3 regions of the Microcoleus sp. K1-B1 genome follow, and region 2 is predicted to be linked to each of the others. Evidence: riboswitches for the same ligand, from Rfam matches in the RefSeq annotation. Region 2 holds a riboswitch; each other region holds the start of a gene.

Region 1 (4,942 bases), on a different contig from region 2:
GTAAAAACCCCGGTTTCTGGCCCCCATTGACTGGTTCCTAGGCTCTACCTGGGAACCGATTTCCAGAGGCTCTGCCTCGCGTGGCCAAGGGGAAATTGGAGGCAGAGCCTCCGGTTCTGCCTTACCAGGCAGAGCCTGGGAACGAGTAATTTAATGTTGAAATAGCACGTTTAACAAAGTTAAAACTGTACACCCAAACAAAGCTTCAAATATATATCTTCGCGAAGGTTTGTAAGGGTAAGAATTCCAAACTTGCAGTTTTCCATTAAAGCCGCGCGACGCTAAACTCAACGAAACTTGACGGTAGTTTTCCAAAGTTCGCTGAAGCAATTGCCCGATTAAAATGCTTAAACTCTGCATTCCCCGCTTCCAAGTGCGATAGCCACAGCGCGAGTTTTGTGCTATCCAAAGTTCATCGGCGATCGCCAATAAGCTAAAAATAAACCGATACATTAGTAATAGCAGTTCTGTGACTAACTCTGGACAGCGTAATTGTCTGAGAATTTGCAAGATTTCGGTAAATGGAACCGTCAAGAGGATGAAATACATACAGCTTGTCGATGCGAAGGCGCGGGCAAATAGCAAGCTCACTTGGTATATTCCAGTGCGGCTCACATACAGATAAAAAGTGCCGATGCTAATGCCCCAACCTTGCCAAATATCCCACCCAATTGCAGGGATACGATCGCCCGCAACCGCACCCATCGCCAAAGCAGGCAAACTTGTCAGCAAAAACATCAACGGTAGCGACAGCAACCGCAAATACAGTTTCCCCGGAATACCCGCATAGACGACGATCCAGACGGCTAACCAAAGGGCGATCGACAATTGGACGATCGCCCCAGAAACTAGAGACAGAATTAAAAGGGCGATCGCAAAAGATAACTTGTGAGCTGGCGGCAACCCGCGCAAGCGATTGGTATAAGCCAGACTATCAATCTGATGGTTCATTCCGACGATTTATGATCAGACTGCTGCCGAGATTGCGATCGGCCTTTATACAACCCAATGACGTACCCAACTACGCCAGCCCCGATCGCCGCTTGAGACGCAAACAATAGACTGGAAATTTCGCTGCTAGCCGGCTCAAACAAGTGATTAAACCAAGGTTTATAACCCGGTTGAATTTCCGTAATTGCTTTCTTAGCTTGGTCATCGGCACCGCCGTATTCACCCCGCACAAAAACGAGAGGAAACGCTGCCAGAACAATCACAGCGCCAGCCAATAGTAAATTTTGCCGCGAAGTAGATTGGTGATTTTTTGTAGTTTTTTGACTCACGGGTTATGACTCCTGTCTCAATAATTTCAAAGTTTCCAACTCAGGCTTCCCGTAAGAATGCAGCCAATTCCAAACCAATAGAGTCAGCAATCCCTCACTAATAGCCAGAGGTACTTGAGTGATAGCAAAGATGCCAGCAAACTTGAGAAACGAAGCCATAAAACCGCCGCTTGCTGCGGGAAAAGCTAACGCTAATTGAATCGAAGTCGTTACATAAGTCAGCAAATCTGCCAAAGCCGCCGCACAAAAAATTGCCGCCCGCTGGCTACCAGTTCGCAACAGCAATTGATAGATAAAATAGGCAGCGAAAGGGCCGACAATCGCCATCGAAAACATATTCGCTCCCAGCGTTGTCAAGCCACCATGCGCTAACAGTAACGTTTGAAACAGCAGAACTAAAGCCCCCAGTACCGCCATCACCGAAGGGCCGAACAAAATTGCACCCAAACCAGTACCCGTCGGGTGAGAACAACTGCCCGTTACCGAAGGAATTTTTAAAGCAGAAAGCACAAAAGTAAACGCACCCGCCAAAGCCAGCAATAGTTTAAGTTCCGGGTGTTCTTTTGTAATCCGAGTAATCGATCGCAAACCTACTGCAAAAAAAGGCAACGCCACCATCCACCAAAAAGCCGCCCATTGCACCGGCAAAAAACCTTCCGAAATGTGCATAGCTGCGGCGGGCGTTGCCGAACCCAGGACAATATAACAACTCAAGCCAGCCATCAATCCCAAGCTGACCAATTTCCGATTTCTGGCCTTCACGCTGAACCTCGCAGATGAGACTATGTAAACTAACACATCGGCGGGCATCCTGACTCAGAAAGCGACAAGACTCTCATTACAGTTGCGGGACAGCGCCGGACTTGCACCGAACTTTCCCCGTTTCCTCTAACGGCTGCTCCCCATTAGAACCGACTGGTTAGACATAGTTTAGTCGATCGCGTAAGTCTCAGCAAATCTTTTACAAAAATTCATTCAGATTAACTAAGTCAAAATTACCTATCATCTTCTCTTCTATTCTCTTCCTTCGCGTCTTCGCGGTTCGTTCAATAAATACTATTGCTAAACAAATCAACGGTATAATATTAGTGAGTTTTGAGGAAAGCCGCCATGTTAGATTACAAATTTCCGAGGCACTGGCCCTCAGCCGATGAACTACCAGACTCAGATGAAACGCCTGTGGATAACGAACTGCAAGAACTAATACCAGGGTTGTTAAAAGCAATATTGCTCATACTTTGGGCAGAACGCATGGATTGGTTTTTTGGCATAGATATGGGTATCTATTATCACCCCGACAAACCTGTCATTGTCCCAGATGCTTTCTTAAGTTTAGGTGTAGAAAGGTTTTATGATGAAGAATTGCGTCCCAGTTACGTGCTGTGGGATGAAAATGTTCTGCCGACTTTTGTGCTGGAAGTAGTTTCCCCAACTTATCGCAAAGAATACACCACAAAGTTGGAGGAATATCAAGCTTTAGGCGTACTTTATTACGTCATTTATTCTTCCCGCCGCCGCCGTAAACCCCGTTTAGAAGTACATAAGTTAGTCAATGGGAAGTACGAGTTACAGCCAGGACATCCTGTTTGGATGCCTGAAATTGGTTTGGGGATTGGTTGTGAAAGGGGAAGTTATTCTGGGGTGACAAGGGAGTGGTTGTATTGGTATGATGCCGATGGAAAACGTTATCTGACTCCTGAAGAACAGGTGAAAGAATCAGCGCAGCGCGCCCAACAGGAATCGCAGCGCGCCCAACAGGAATCGCAGCGCGCCCAACAGGAATCGCAGCGCGCCGATGGATTGGCCCAACGTTCCGATCGACTAGCTCAGCGATTGCGGGAGTTGGGGATAGATCCTGATAATCTCACCTGATGGCAATCAAGAGTACCTCAGTGTTGTACTCTAGACGCTCAGAAACCGGGTTTTTCAACCGAGATAGATCGTCCTCAACGGAGGATTTTCTGGAAAAAACCCGGTTGCTGCCTCCAGAAAAGTGTGAATATTTATCGCAAAAATCAGGAAAGATCGAGCTAGATTTGGGAAAAACAGAGAGTTGGACGGCAAACATTGAGATGCAGCTCGAAAACATGAAAATCAACAGAGGTTATTAAATAATGGTCATGAATCTGCGTTCTTACGATATCATCTGTTTTGGTGATGAAGTTCCAGGAGTTCTAGCTGTTATCTCTGCATCCAGAGAATATCTTCGCCGAACAAAGCGTTATCCGCGAATTCTACTGATGTCGAAAGCAAGCTTGCAAGAAGGAATTGGCGGGCATTTGGTAAGAGGCGGTCTTGCTTATTTAGATAGAAGTCAGATTAGTGAAGAACTTCAACAATCTTTAAAGTTAGATACCTTTGGTTCACCGGCGACAATCTATAAAGAATTCTTACAAAAATCCGGCGTTAAAGCAATTGCACTCGACCCCCGCAAAGCCAGTGCAGCGCTGAAAGAAATGCTGGTAAAAGCTGGGGCAGATCTCCTCAGCAAAGTAGAAATTCAATCAGTCAGTAAAGAAGGTCAAAAAATAGCCAGTATAACCACCTCTCAAGGCGTAGTTTATGCCGGCAAGCAATTTATTGATGCCACTGTCAATGCCGAATTAGCTCAAGCTGCCGGTGTGAGAAAGCTGAAGGGATTTGAAACATTTGGTCTGCCTAACTCAGAACTTCCAGTCACCCTCGTTTTTGAAACCCAAGGACTCAGTGCAAGAGCACTGAAAGAACTCGATTACACTTATCTAAAACGCTTCACAAACCGGGCCGATTCAGAGAGTCAAAAATTTTTGCTGTACGCTGCCGACAAGGATGCCCAACTAGCAGAAGAACTCCGGCGGGAAATGAGGGACACTAAAGGCAATCTCAAAACTCTGTGGGCGGGTAACGATTACATCGATGTTCGCTCGCCGGCTCTATCTGTAGCTTACCACTCCTTTAGAGGAAGAAAACTATCTTTTTCTGAAACCGGCATAATTTTAGATGAGGGAAATATAGCAATACTTCCCAATGACAGACTTTCGTGGAATGCGCTTTTATTTGCAGTCACCGCCAGCGAAGCGGAAGCCTTAGCTAGAAGCGGGAGCAAACCCACGGCTAATATGCAAAGAGAGATGTTATTTATTACAACTTGGCTGAAGAGTTTGGGGGCTACTTCTGTTACTTCTGCCTCAGAACTTTATATCAGACACGCTGGCAATGTGACGGGAGTTGTAGAACCTTTAACTGGTGCACAAATGCTGTTAGGTGGCGTACCTGCGAATGAAGCCCTGGCAACATTTAGCTATCATTTTGATGTACGCGGAGGCATCCAGGGTATTCGCGATCAAGCAACTCGTCTAGGATGGTTTAAAAGTCTGAGTTTTAAACACCCTATCTTGAATATTGGCATCCGCCACGCATTAATTAAAAACGTTCCTAACCTGGCAGTGGTCAGTCCCTGTTCTGGATTTGAAGGGTTTGCTTGTTCTGTCGGCAGAATTGTGGAATTCAACGCTGCAGTTGGTCAAGGTGTGGGTATCGCTGCGGTTAATGCCATTCTAAATAACAAAAATCTAGCCGATGTATCTAACCGAGAAGTGAGACAAGTTCTCGCTGAAACAGGTCAGTTACCTAAAATTTTTGGAGTTCCAAATAATAGTGATGCCATGCTATTGGCGCAATTC
Region 2 (4,942 bases):
ATTCTTGTGGAACAGGCATCTTGCCTGTTCCATTCCACAAGAGATAAATTTTATTCTTGTGGAACAGGCATCTTGCCTGTTCCATTCCACGGGCAAGATGCCCGTGCCACAAGAGATAAATTTTATTCTTGTGGAACAGGCAAGATGCCTGTTCCATTCCACAAGAAATAAATTTTATTCTTGTGGAACAGGCATCTTGCCTGTTCCATTCCACAAGAAATAAATTTTATTCTTGTGGAACAGGCATCTTGCCTGTTCCTAAAAGGCTTATTCAAAATGCTTCAATAGGTCAATTAAACCAGACATTTACGAAAATCCTCTCGCAATTGATTTTCGTTTAAATTCCGACCTATGAATACAAGCTCATTTTTCGGAGTTTCGGTAGCTTTCCAAGGTCTATCCGGTCGGCCATCGAACAGCATATGCACTCCTTGAAAAACAAATCGCTTGTTGTCTCCGGCGACATTTAAAATGCCTTTTGTCCGAAAGATATTCGGGCCTTGAGTTCGCAACAATTCCTCAATCCAATCGCTAAATTTGTTGCCGTCAATGGCGCCGGATTCGACTATTGCTACCGAAGTTACTGTTTCGTCGTGTTCGTGAGTGTGTTCGCCCAAAAAGTCGGGTTCTATTTCTAATGCCCGGTTTAAATCAAATGCTTTGACGCCCAACAAAGCATCCATTGTTAATTCAGCGTTGCGGGTGCGGTAAATTTTTGCCATTGCATTCATGGCGCGAATTCGGTTTTCTAATTCTGCCAATTCTTCCTCAGTCACCAAATCAGTTTTGTTGAGCAAAACTACATCAGCAAATGCAATTTGTTCTTGAGCTTCGTCTGCGTCCCAGTGCTGCCAGATGTGCTTGGCATCTACTACAGTGACAACTGCATCTAGCAGTAATTGATCCCGCATATCTTCGTCTACAAAAAATGTTTGAATTACGGGTGCGGGGTCGGCTAAACCTGTGGTTTCGATGACTATGTGATCGAATTTGTCTCGCCGCTTCATTAAGTTACCGATAATCCGAATTAAATCACCTCGCACTGTACAGCAAATGCAGCCGTTGTTCATCTCAAAAATTTCTTCATCGGCATCAATTATCAGTTGATTGTCGATGCCTACTTCGCCGAATTCGTTGACGATGACTGCAACTTTTTTGCCGTGTTCCTGTGTTAAAATTCGGTTGAGCAGCGTGGTTTTGCCTGCACCCAGATAACCCGTGAGAACGGTAACAGGAACTGATTCGATCGCCCCAGCAGTCACCATACTTGACCTCGATTATTGTACAATGATAACCATTATCGCTATTTTACACCAGACTTGGTGGCAGTGACCCCAATATTAAATAATGTTAATAAATTGTTCGTGAGAGCTTGTCGGGGCGAGTTTTACCAATAATATTTGCTGCAATTCAAAATATCGATCGACCCGCCCCTCTCAGATGACAATTAGTTGTTAATCATAGCTGCAATTCGATCGCGCTCTAACTCTCGACCAATCAGCACTAATTTGGTTTGGCGGAGTTCGGAAGGTTGCCAAGGACGATCGTAGAAATATTCTATGCGCGATCCGACACCTTGCAACACCATCCTCATCGGTTTCTTGGGAACCGCCACAAACCCTTTAATCCGATAGATTTCCTCCTGCTGCATCAAGGATTGCAGTTTTTTCACCAAAGCTTCAGGTTCAAATTCGCGATCGGCAATAAAGAAAGTCGAGTTAATATCATCATCGTGCTCGTGTTCCTCCTCAGTATCGTGGTGACTCGGACGAGACTCCAAATCATCCTCAACCGCCGCATTAAATCCCATTAGCACATCGGGGTTAATTTCGCCACCTTTGCAAGGCACAATTTTTACACTCGGACGCAACTCTTGCTGCAACCAGCTTTGGACTTTCTGGTGAGTTTCCGCATCTACGCGATCGACCTTCGTTAAAAGTACCATATCGGCACAGGCTAACTGGTCTTCAAACAATTCCTCGATCGGAGTTTCGTGATCTAAACTAGAATCAGCTTGTCGCTGTGCCGTCAAAGCATCGATATCGCCGACAAAAGTACCGCTAGCAATAGCTTCGCAATCGACCACAGCAACAACACCGTCTACAGTAGCACCCGTGCGAATTTCTGGCCAGCGAAAAGCTTGAATCAAAGGTTTAGGAAGTGCGAGTCCAGAAGTCTCAATTAAGATACAATCAATTTGTTCTCTGCGCTTCAACAATTCCTGCATAGTCGGCAAGAATTCCTCTTGAACAGTGCAGCAAAGACAACCATTTGTTAGTTCAACAATATTGCTGCTGACATTTTCTTCTTCATCGCAAACTTGGCAATCGCGCAGCAGTTCTCCGTCAATTCCGATTTCGCCAAATTCGTTAACCAGAACAGCAATGCGGCGACCTTGATTATTTTGCAATAAGTGGCGAATTAAGGTAGTTTTGCCGCTACCAAGAAAACCAGTGATGACAGTAACAGGAATTTTGTGCATTGATAATTTTGTTGTTGTAGTGTGATTGAATATCTTTCAATTTTGGGTCATGCAATTGCGGACAGAAAACTCGTTAAACCGACAGTCCGGCAGGGGTTTAAACCCCTGCCTCAAAGCGAAAGTCCTCTCAAGAGGACTAATGAGTTTAAATTTTTTATTCTCAGTCCTCTTTAGAGGACTTTCGCTATTAGCCAGGGACTTAAGTCCCTGGCGGATTGGTGGTCTTAGTTATCACCAATGGGCAGAGCATGGTAACGAGAAAGGCTCTAATTTGCCAGTGGTGGAATCTTTGCTAAAACACCTTTTTTCAGAGCTTGAGGACGCTCAGACCAAGGCAACAAACCGTCCGGTTTAGCATAGTATTGACCCGCGCATTCGAGTACAGCCTCGACGCTTGCCGACTCATTTGCTGGTAAATCACCAAACAGATAAGTGTACTTTCCAACAGCAGCAAAAGACACCGCACAAGAGTGACTGCAAGCACTCATGCACTCAACCTCTTGAATCTCAAACTTATCAGAAAACTCCCAATTTTTAGCGAGTTGCGACAAATTTTCCATAAATTGTTGGCCGCCGCTTTTACCTTCGCGCTTGCCGTTTTTCCAAACACTAGCGCAAGCAGTGCAAACAAATAGACTGTGCTTTGTGCGTACAGCCGTGTTAATTCCATCCATCATCCGTACCTCGCAGATGCGTTCAAAAGTGAGTTAGATATCGGCGGGCATTCTGACTTGAGAAACCACAACGGTTTCATTACAGTTGCGGGACAGCGCCGGACTTGCACCGAACTTTCCCCGTTTCCTCTAACGGCTGCTCCCCGCTAGAACCGATCGCGAAATCACATCATACCGCACTTGCCGCATTTTTGGAAAAAAGTTATGTTGGTAATGTCGATCCATCAAAAAAAAATAACTCTTTGTGGAACAGGCATCTTGCCTGTTGCTGACAGGATATAACCCCTCCAAAAAAAAATAACTCTTTGTGGAACAGGCATCTTACCTGTTGCTGACAGGATATAACCCCTCCAAAAAAAATAACTCTTTGTGTAACAGCCATCTTGCCTGTTAATGACTGGCTAGAAGCCCCTCCCACAATAACATTTCTACAAACTATATGAACGCCTTCCCCGATTTTTCCACTCACGGCTATCAGATTGAAAAAGAACTCGGACACAACAGTCTCGGCGGCAGAGTTACATACTTAGCTAAAAATACGAATACTCAAAAAATAGTTGTAATTAAGCAATTTCAATTCGCTCAATTAGGTGCTAGCTGGGCAGAATACGAAGCTTACGAACAAGAAATTAAAGTTTTGCAAAATCTGGATTTTCCGGGCATTCCCCGCTATTTGGATTCTTTTCAAACTGACAGCGGTTTCTGCATGGTGCAGGAATACAAAAATGCCGAATCTGCTGTAGCGCGGAGTTTTTCGCCGCCGGATATAAAAGAAGTTGCGATCGCAACTTTAGAGATTTTAGTTAACCTGCAATCTCAGAAACCGCCGATAATTCACCGCGACATTAAACCAGAAAACTTGTTAATAGATGACGAACTCAATGTTTATTTAGTAGACTTCGGTTTTGCTCGGCTAGGAGGTGGAAATATCGCGGCTAGCAGCGTTGTCAAAGGTACGATGGGATTCATGCCGCCGGAGCAAATGTTTAACAGGAAATTAACAAAAGCCTCCGATCTTTACGGCTTGGGGATAACGCTAATTTGCTTGTTAAGTGGTACGAAATCTGCGGATGTCGGTAATTTAGTTGATGCCAATTATGGCATTCATTTCCGGCATTTAGTGCCACCATTGCAGCAGGGTTGGATGAATTGGTTGGAGAGGATGGTAGCGCCGAGATTGCAAGACAGATATCCATCGGCGGCAGATGCTTTAACTGCGCTAAAATCTTTGGATGTCAGCAGCTTGCCGAAAGTGAGAATTGAGCGCGATCGCATTCAATTCATCGCCACAGAATATGGAGAAAAAGTAACACAAATCGTTACCGTTAGCAACCCTATTCCGGATACAATTTTAGCCGGTCGATGGGAAGTTGCACCGCACCCGAACGATCCGCCACATACTCCTTACGACCACCCTTACATCTCCTTTGAACCGCAGAAATTTGAGGGCAATGAGGTTAGGTGCAAAATAACGGTAGATACGAGCAAATTGCTAGCAAGTAAAACTTATCATCGCCAGATGATACTCCACGTTAATTCCGATCCAAATACCCATGAAATTGAGATTCAAGTTAAAACTGCTCCTCTTCCCGAACCAAAGCAAATGCCATATTTGTTTAAAGATAGAGGGAGTTTTATGTTTGTGTTTATCTGCCTCGGTTGGCTGCTAAGCAACCCGATGGATCGAGGGATGTTTTTCACGTTAATAGCTGTGCTACTTTCGGGTTTTGCAGCAGCAGAAAAGATGCTCTATACAGAAAAAGAAAAGACGCTCTATACAAAAGTA
Region 3 (4,942 bases), on a different contig from region 2:
ATCGCGCTTTCCACTAAAGTAGTAAACAGTGATCCATCTAAGTTTTTCCTAAATATCGTGTCTATATTTTCCGAAATTCCGACTGTATGGCTGCAAATTTCCCTCGTGGGAGTCTGGCTGGGTTTGATTTTATTGGTAGCTGAGGGGTTAAATCGCTTTACTTCTGTCGATGCTGAGGTATCGCGGAAGATTGTTCACATCGGTACTGGAAATGTGATTTTGCTAGCATGGTGGCTGGAAATACCCGGTTGGGTGGGGATTTCGGCGGGGGTTTTAGCAGGTGCGATCGCCCTAATTTCTTACCAAGTTCCGATTTTGCCCAGTCTTAACAGTATCAACCGGAAGAGTTGGGGAACTTTTTTCTATGCTGTTAGTATCAGCGTTCTTGTAGCTTGGTTTTGGCCGCTGCAACATCAGGAATACGCTGCTTTGGGCATTTTAGTCATGACTTGGGGCGACGGATTGGCTGCTGTCATCGGCCAGAAATACGGCAAACATATTTATCGAGTTTGGGGAATTCAGAAGAGTTGGGAAGGTTCTGCAACTATGTATTTGGTGAGTTTTGCTGTTAGCAGTTTGATTTTGCTGACGGTTCAAGGCAATATTTGGCAAACTTGGGCTGTGTCGGCTGTTGTAGCTTTGGCTGCTGCTACTTTGGAGTCGGTTTCCAAGCTGGGAATTGACAATCTGACTGTGCCGATCGGCAGTGGGGCGATCGCCTTTTTCCTAAATCAATTTTTGATAATTGGTAATGTGTAATCTGAACTTCCCCCCACGGGGGGCGTTGCTGGATACAGGTATGAATTCAAGATTTCGCAATTGCTATAAGCCAAGTATGGTGAGTTTTGTAACATCAAGCGAAAAAGTAATTCATACCGTGAATCAGCAACACCATTATCAATTGTCTAAGTTCCGTTAAAGCAGCCGACGTGCTTGTAAAATTTGTTGTTGCCATTGCTCGAAAGCGGGGATTTTTGAGCGATCGTCTGTTGGAAACATCGCCCTGATTTGCTCCATCAGCTCGATCGCCAGCGGTACGCCAAGCTGCAATTGTTCCAACACATCCCGCTGAGCAAAAACGGTTTCCGGTGTTCCTTCTAAAATCAATTTTCCTCGATCCATTACAAACACCCAATCAGCCCAGCGGTAGATGAAATCGAGGTCGTGACTTGCTAAAAGAATTGTGGTTCCAGCGCTGTGAATTTGTTGGAGTAAACCGATCAGTTGTCGGGTGTGACGCGGATCGAGATAAGCGGTAGGTTCATCTAGCAGCAGCAGTTTGGGCTTGAGAACCATGATATCGGCGATGGAAACCCGCTTTTTCTGGCCCAAACTGAGATTGTGAATTGGTTCGCGGGCGAGTTCGCTTAGATCGAATTGCTCGATCGCCTGCTGCACCTGTTGAGCAATTTCGGATTCTCTCAAGCCTAAATTGTACAATCCATAGGAGATATCTTCTTCTACCGTCGAAGCTACTAATTGATGTTCGGGATTTTGAAAGACGAGTCCGATTTGTTGGCGCAGTTGCATCAAAGATTTGCGATCGTAGCGAAAGGGTTCACCTTGCCAGCTAATGATTCCCTGTTGCGGTTGATATAAGCCATTTGCTAACAGAAAAAATGTTGTTTTCCCACAGCCATTTTGACCGATTAGCCCGCACCGTTTCCCGGCGGGAACTTTGAGATTTAAACCCTGAATTGCCACTCGCGAACCGCAGGGATAGGAGTAGGAAGTGCGATCGAATTCGAGAATCCATTCAGACATATTTTTTATTTTTTATAACCTTGTTCCCAGGCTCTGCCTGGGAATAAATACCCGGAGGCTATGCCTCCAATTACCGATTACCGATGAATGATTACCAATTACCGATTACCGATTTCCATTGTATAGCAATCCTTGCAGGAGTCGTAAACTTTTGACCCCACCCCAACCCTCCCCTTATCAAGGGGAGGGAGTAAGAAATTAACAAATGATTTAGAGTTGCTATATTTGTGTCAGCCTCGATCAGATTTTGACAACTGCCAAAGTTGCATTTCATAACAGAGATGTTGCTCAAAAAGTTGACCCGCCTCCAATCCTTCAACCACCAGCTTCTTGAACCAGCGACGAAATATCCAGCGCAGGAATTTGTGGACGGGGGGAACAGTGATTGCAATCAAATCTGCAACATAGATCATTGTATTTAGTCCATATCGGCGGAAAGTATCGACATACAAATCGATTGTTGGCAAAATATGGGCGGAAATATCCTCAGTTTTTACTAAAATGAATCCAGCCTGCTTTAATGCTGCATGAAGTTCCGTAACAACATGACAATTAGAGAACATTCCCTCTTTATAATTAGCATCAGATCGCAGCATATCAGCCAACAAAACGTAACCGCCCTGATTGAGGATTTTGGCGGCACCGTTAGCAATATCAACAGCCGACATATACTGGCTACTTTCGCTAAAGAGAATAAGATCGTAGAAATGGGTTGCTTTGAAGTCTTCAAACCTCGTGAGGTGGAAAATTGCCCGATCGCCCGTACACTTAAGAAATCGCTGTTGTTGGAACGGATCGGGTGCGAGCCCTTCGACTGCAAAACCTCGATCGAGCAAATAAGCCGCATTTCCACCAATCCCGCAGCCCACATCGAGTATCGTATGAGTGCCTTTGGGGATTGCATCCAACAGTTTTACAGTATAAGCTTGCTGAGCGAGGCGCAATCGTGCGATCGTTAGTTCGTCAGCGGGCACAGGTAGGGTTTCCCAATAGCCGTAGTGAAGGTAGGGCGAATCTGTCAGGCCCAAATAGTAATTAAGCGCTGCATTTTGGTAGCGAGTTACCTTGGAAATTTCGATTGATTTTGGCTGCGGCATTCGGAAAATTTAGTAAGTTTTAGGATTTAGGGCAGAATTGAAATTCTTCCCAGCGCTTGCATACTTGTTCATAGCACTCAACAGGAGAAATTGCCAACTTTTGCAACAAATTGATATCAATCTGACCGTTTGCGATCGACAAAAATATAATGGCTGCCTTGGGTTCGTAGCTATCAATGATTTGCAGCAGATTGGAAACAGTATTTTCCTCTATTTCTAGTTGTTGCAAATAAGCAGTTGCGTACAATTGGGAAACAAATTCCAGATCGTACTTGATAGTATCTACGCTCCAATTCACAGAACCGTTAATGGGAGTATTGATTTTGCAAGCAACCAAGCCTCGTCCTCGATGCAAAAAGCCATTCCAAGCAGTATGTCCGATCGGCAAAATATTCTGGTGAATAAACAAGTTTTGCCAGTAGCCAAAACTACCCTGCCAAACACTATCTTCAATTCGCATTTCTTTTCCATTAAAATAATATACGCTTCAGAACACAGATCGAATTACATCAGCGTTCATCTGTGTTCATCTGCTGATATCTGCGGTTGAAAAACCCCAATCCAATAATAAAAAAAATAATAAACTCACCATCACCCATACCTCGCAGATGAAAAACATGATTGTAAACAAATCGGCGGGCATCCTGACTCAGAGATGCAATAATCTCATTACAGTTGCGGGACAGCGCCGGATTCGCACCGAACTTTCCCCCTTACGTCTGATGGCTGTTCTCCATCAGAGCCGATCGATATACGGGGATATTACCACTATTTGGGATATTTGACAAAAAAGCGTCCGCCTATTCACCAAACTCAATATTTTCATACAAATCGGCCAGCGAAATTTCCACAGCAACAGATGTTAAACTCAGCCGATCGCCCATACAGCTATATTCCGAAAAAATCCACTTATTCGCATCAGTTTTAGAATATTGCTCGACCTGTAGCCGATATTGGTCGATTAATAAATACTCCTGAAAACTAGGAATACTGCGATAGGCAGCAAACTTTTCATCGCGGTCATAAGCTTTGGTACCTTTAGACAGCACCTCAGCAATTAGCAGCGGATTAGTAATTGTATCCGTCCGTCCAGATTGCAGCTCGATCGGGCGCGCTACCACCATCACATCCGGGTAAGTATAATTATTAAGCTGCGGAACCCAAAGCCGCTGATCCGATGCAAAAATACTGTAAGGTTTACCCTTAAGACTCACCCTCAAAATAGCATTTAAGATGCTCGTAATTTCATTGTGATCCGGTGTGCCGCCAGCCATCAGAACAATCTCCCCATTGATAAATTCATGCCGATCCTGAGAATTGATTTCCAATTCTAGATATTCCTCAGCGGTGTAGGTTTTGGTTTCAACTTGCGCGATCATACACAACGCTCTCCTTTAATCTACTCATTTCATTTTATCTTAAAAATTTGCCTTATTCAACAGAAAAGTAGATTTGAATCATGCTAAGAAACAGGCAAGATGCCTGTTCCACAAAGAGGGAATTTTTTTGTGGGGCGTGAGTTTGGCATCAAGAACAGGCAAGATGCCTGTTCCACAAAGATTGAATTTTGTTGTGGGGAGTAGGGGTTGGGCCGAAGAGCCCGCCCGTGCGATCGCACTTAACAAACTTACCGCAGCGGGACAAAGTTATAGCCAGTGCTTCCTCCTTGTTTAACTTGCACTAAAATCGGCTTACCAGCCCGATCGCCCGTGGGCAAAAACTTCACATCCTCGCTTGATCCTGCTGCCGAAAAACTTGCATTTCTGAGTGCTTGTTGCAATCCTTCCCGCGTATTGCTTTGCCGCAAGCCAGCGATCACAGCTTGAGTCGCATCAAAACTCGTTGCTGTTCGCCAATTCACAATGCCTCCCCAACGCTGGCGGGCATTTTCTGGGAAACGGCTACCAGGATTAGTGTCAGGATGCCAGGGAACGGGCAAAACAAGCCCGTCAACGTCTTTTTGTCCGTCTTTTAATGTTTGAAAGGTGTAGAGCGTAGTGCTGCCGTAGAGTGGCAATTTGCCTCGATTGCTGCGAGCCAGAGAAATCGCACGGTCAATGCGATCGATGTGGGGTGCTACC

What was found. A riboswitch is a leader RNA that binds a small molecule or an ion and turns the genes downstream of it on or off. The one in region 2 is predicted to bind cobalamin.
Region 1: it holds a riboswitch for cobalamin, as region 2 does, so the genes downstream of both, QUA83_RS04225 (energy-coupling factor ABC transporter permease) here and QUA83_RS09520 (DUF1636 domain-containing protein) in region 2, are expected to answer to the same signal.
Region 3: it holds a riboswitch for cobalamin, as region 2 does, so the genes downstream of both, QUA83_RS04200 (hypothetical protein) here and QUA83_RS09520 (DUF1636 domain-containing protein) in region 2, are expected to answer to the same signal.

Annotation. Positions count from the first base shown of each region.
Region 1 is NZ_JAUBSH010000007.1:97,441-102,382, forward strand. Features, by position in the region: gene cbiQ (cobalt ECF transporter T component CbiQ) at 151-951, opposite strand; gene QUA83_RS04220 (energy-coupling factor ABC transporter substrate-binding protein) at 948-1,280, opposite strand; gene QUA83_RS04225 (energy-coupling factor ABC transporter permease) at 1,284-2,003, opposite strand; cobalamin riboswitch at 2,065-2,211, opposite strand; gene QUA83_RS04230 (Uma2 family endonuclease) at 2,391-3,152, shown strand; gene QUA83_RS04235 (FAD-dependent oxidoreductase) at 3,401-4,942, shown strand, end outside.
Region 2 is NZ_JAUBSH010000018.1:62,461-67,402, forward strand. Features, by position in the region: gene QUA83_RS09510 (GTP-binding protein) at 294-1,265, opposite strand; gene cobW (cobalamin biosynthesis protein CobW) at 1,448-2,482, opposite strand; gene QUA83_RS09520 (DUF1636 domain-containing protein) at 2,749-3,159, opposite strand; cobalamin riboswitch at 3,182-3,328, opposite strand; gene QUA83_RS09525 (serine/threonine-protein kinase) at 3,596-4,942, shown strand, end outside.
Region 3 is NZ_JAUBSH010000007.1:91,279-96,220, forward strand. Features, by position in the region: gene QUA83_RS04185 (diacylglycerol/polyprenol kinase family protein) at 58-759, shown strand; gene QUA83_RS04190 (ABC transporter ATP-binding protein) at 916-1,764, opposite strand; gene QUA83_RS04195 (methyltransferase domain-containing protein) at 1,995-2,861, opposite strand; gene QUA83_RS04200 (hypothetical protein) at 2,881-3,321, opposite strand; cobalamin riboswitch at 3,479-3,623, opposite strand; gene QUA83_RS04205 (Uma2 family endonuclease) at 3,662-4,240, opposite strand; gene QUA83_RS04210 (ABC transporter substrate-binding protein) at 4,489-4,942, opposite strand, start outside.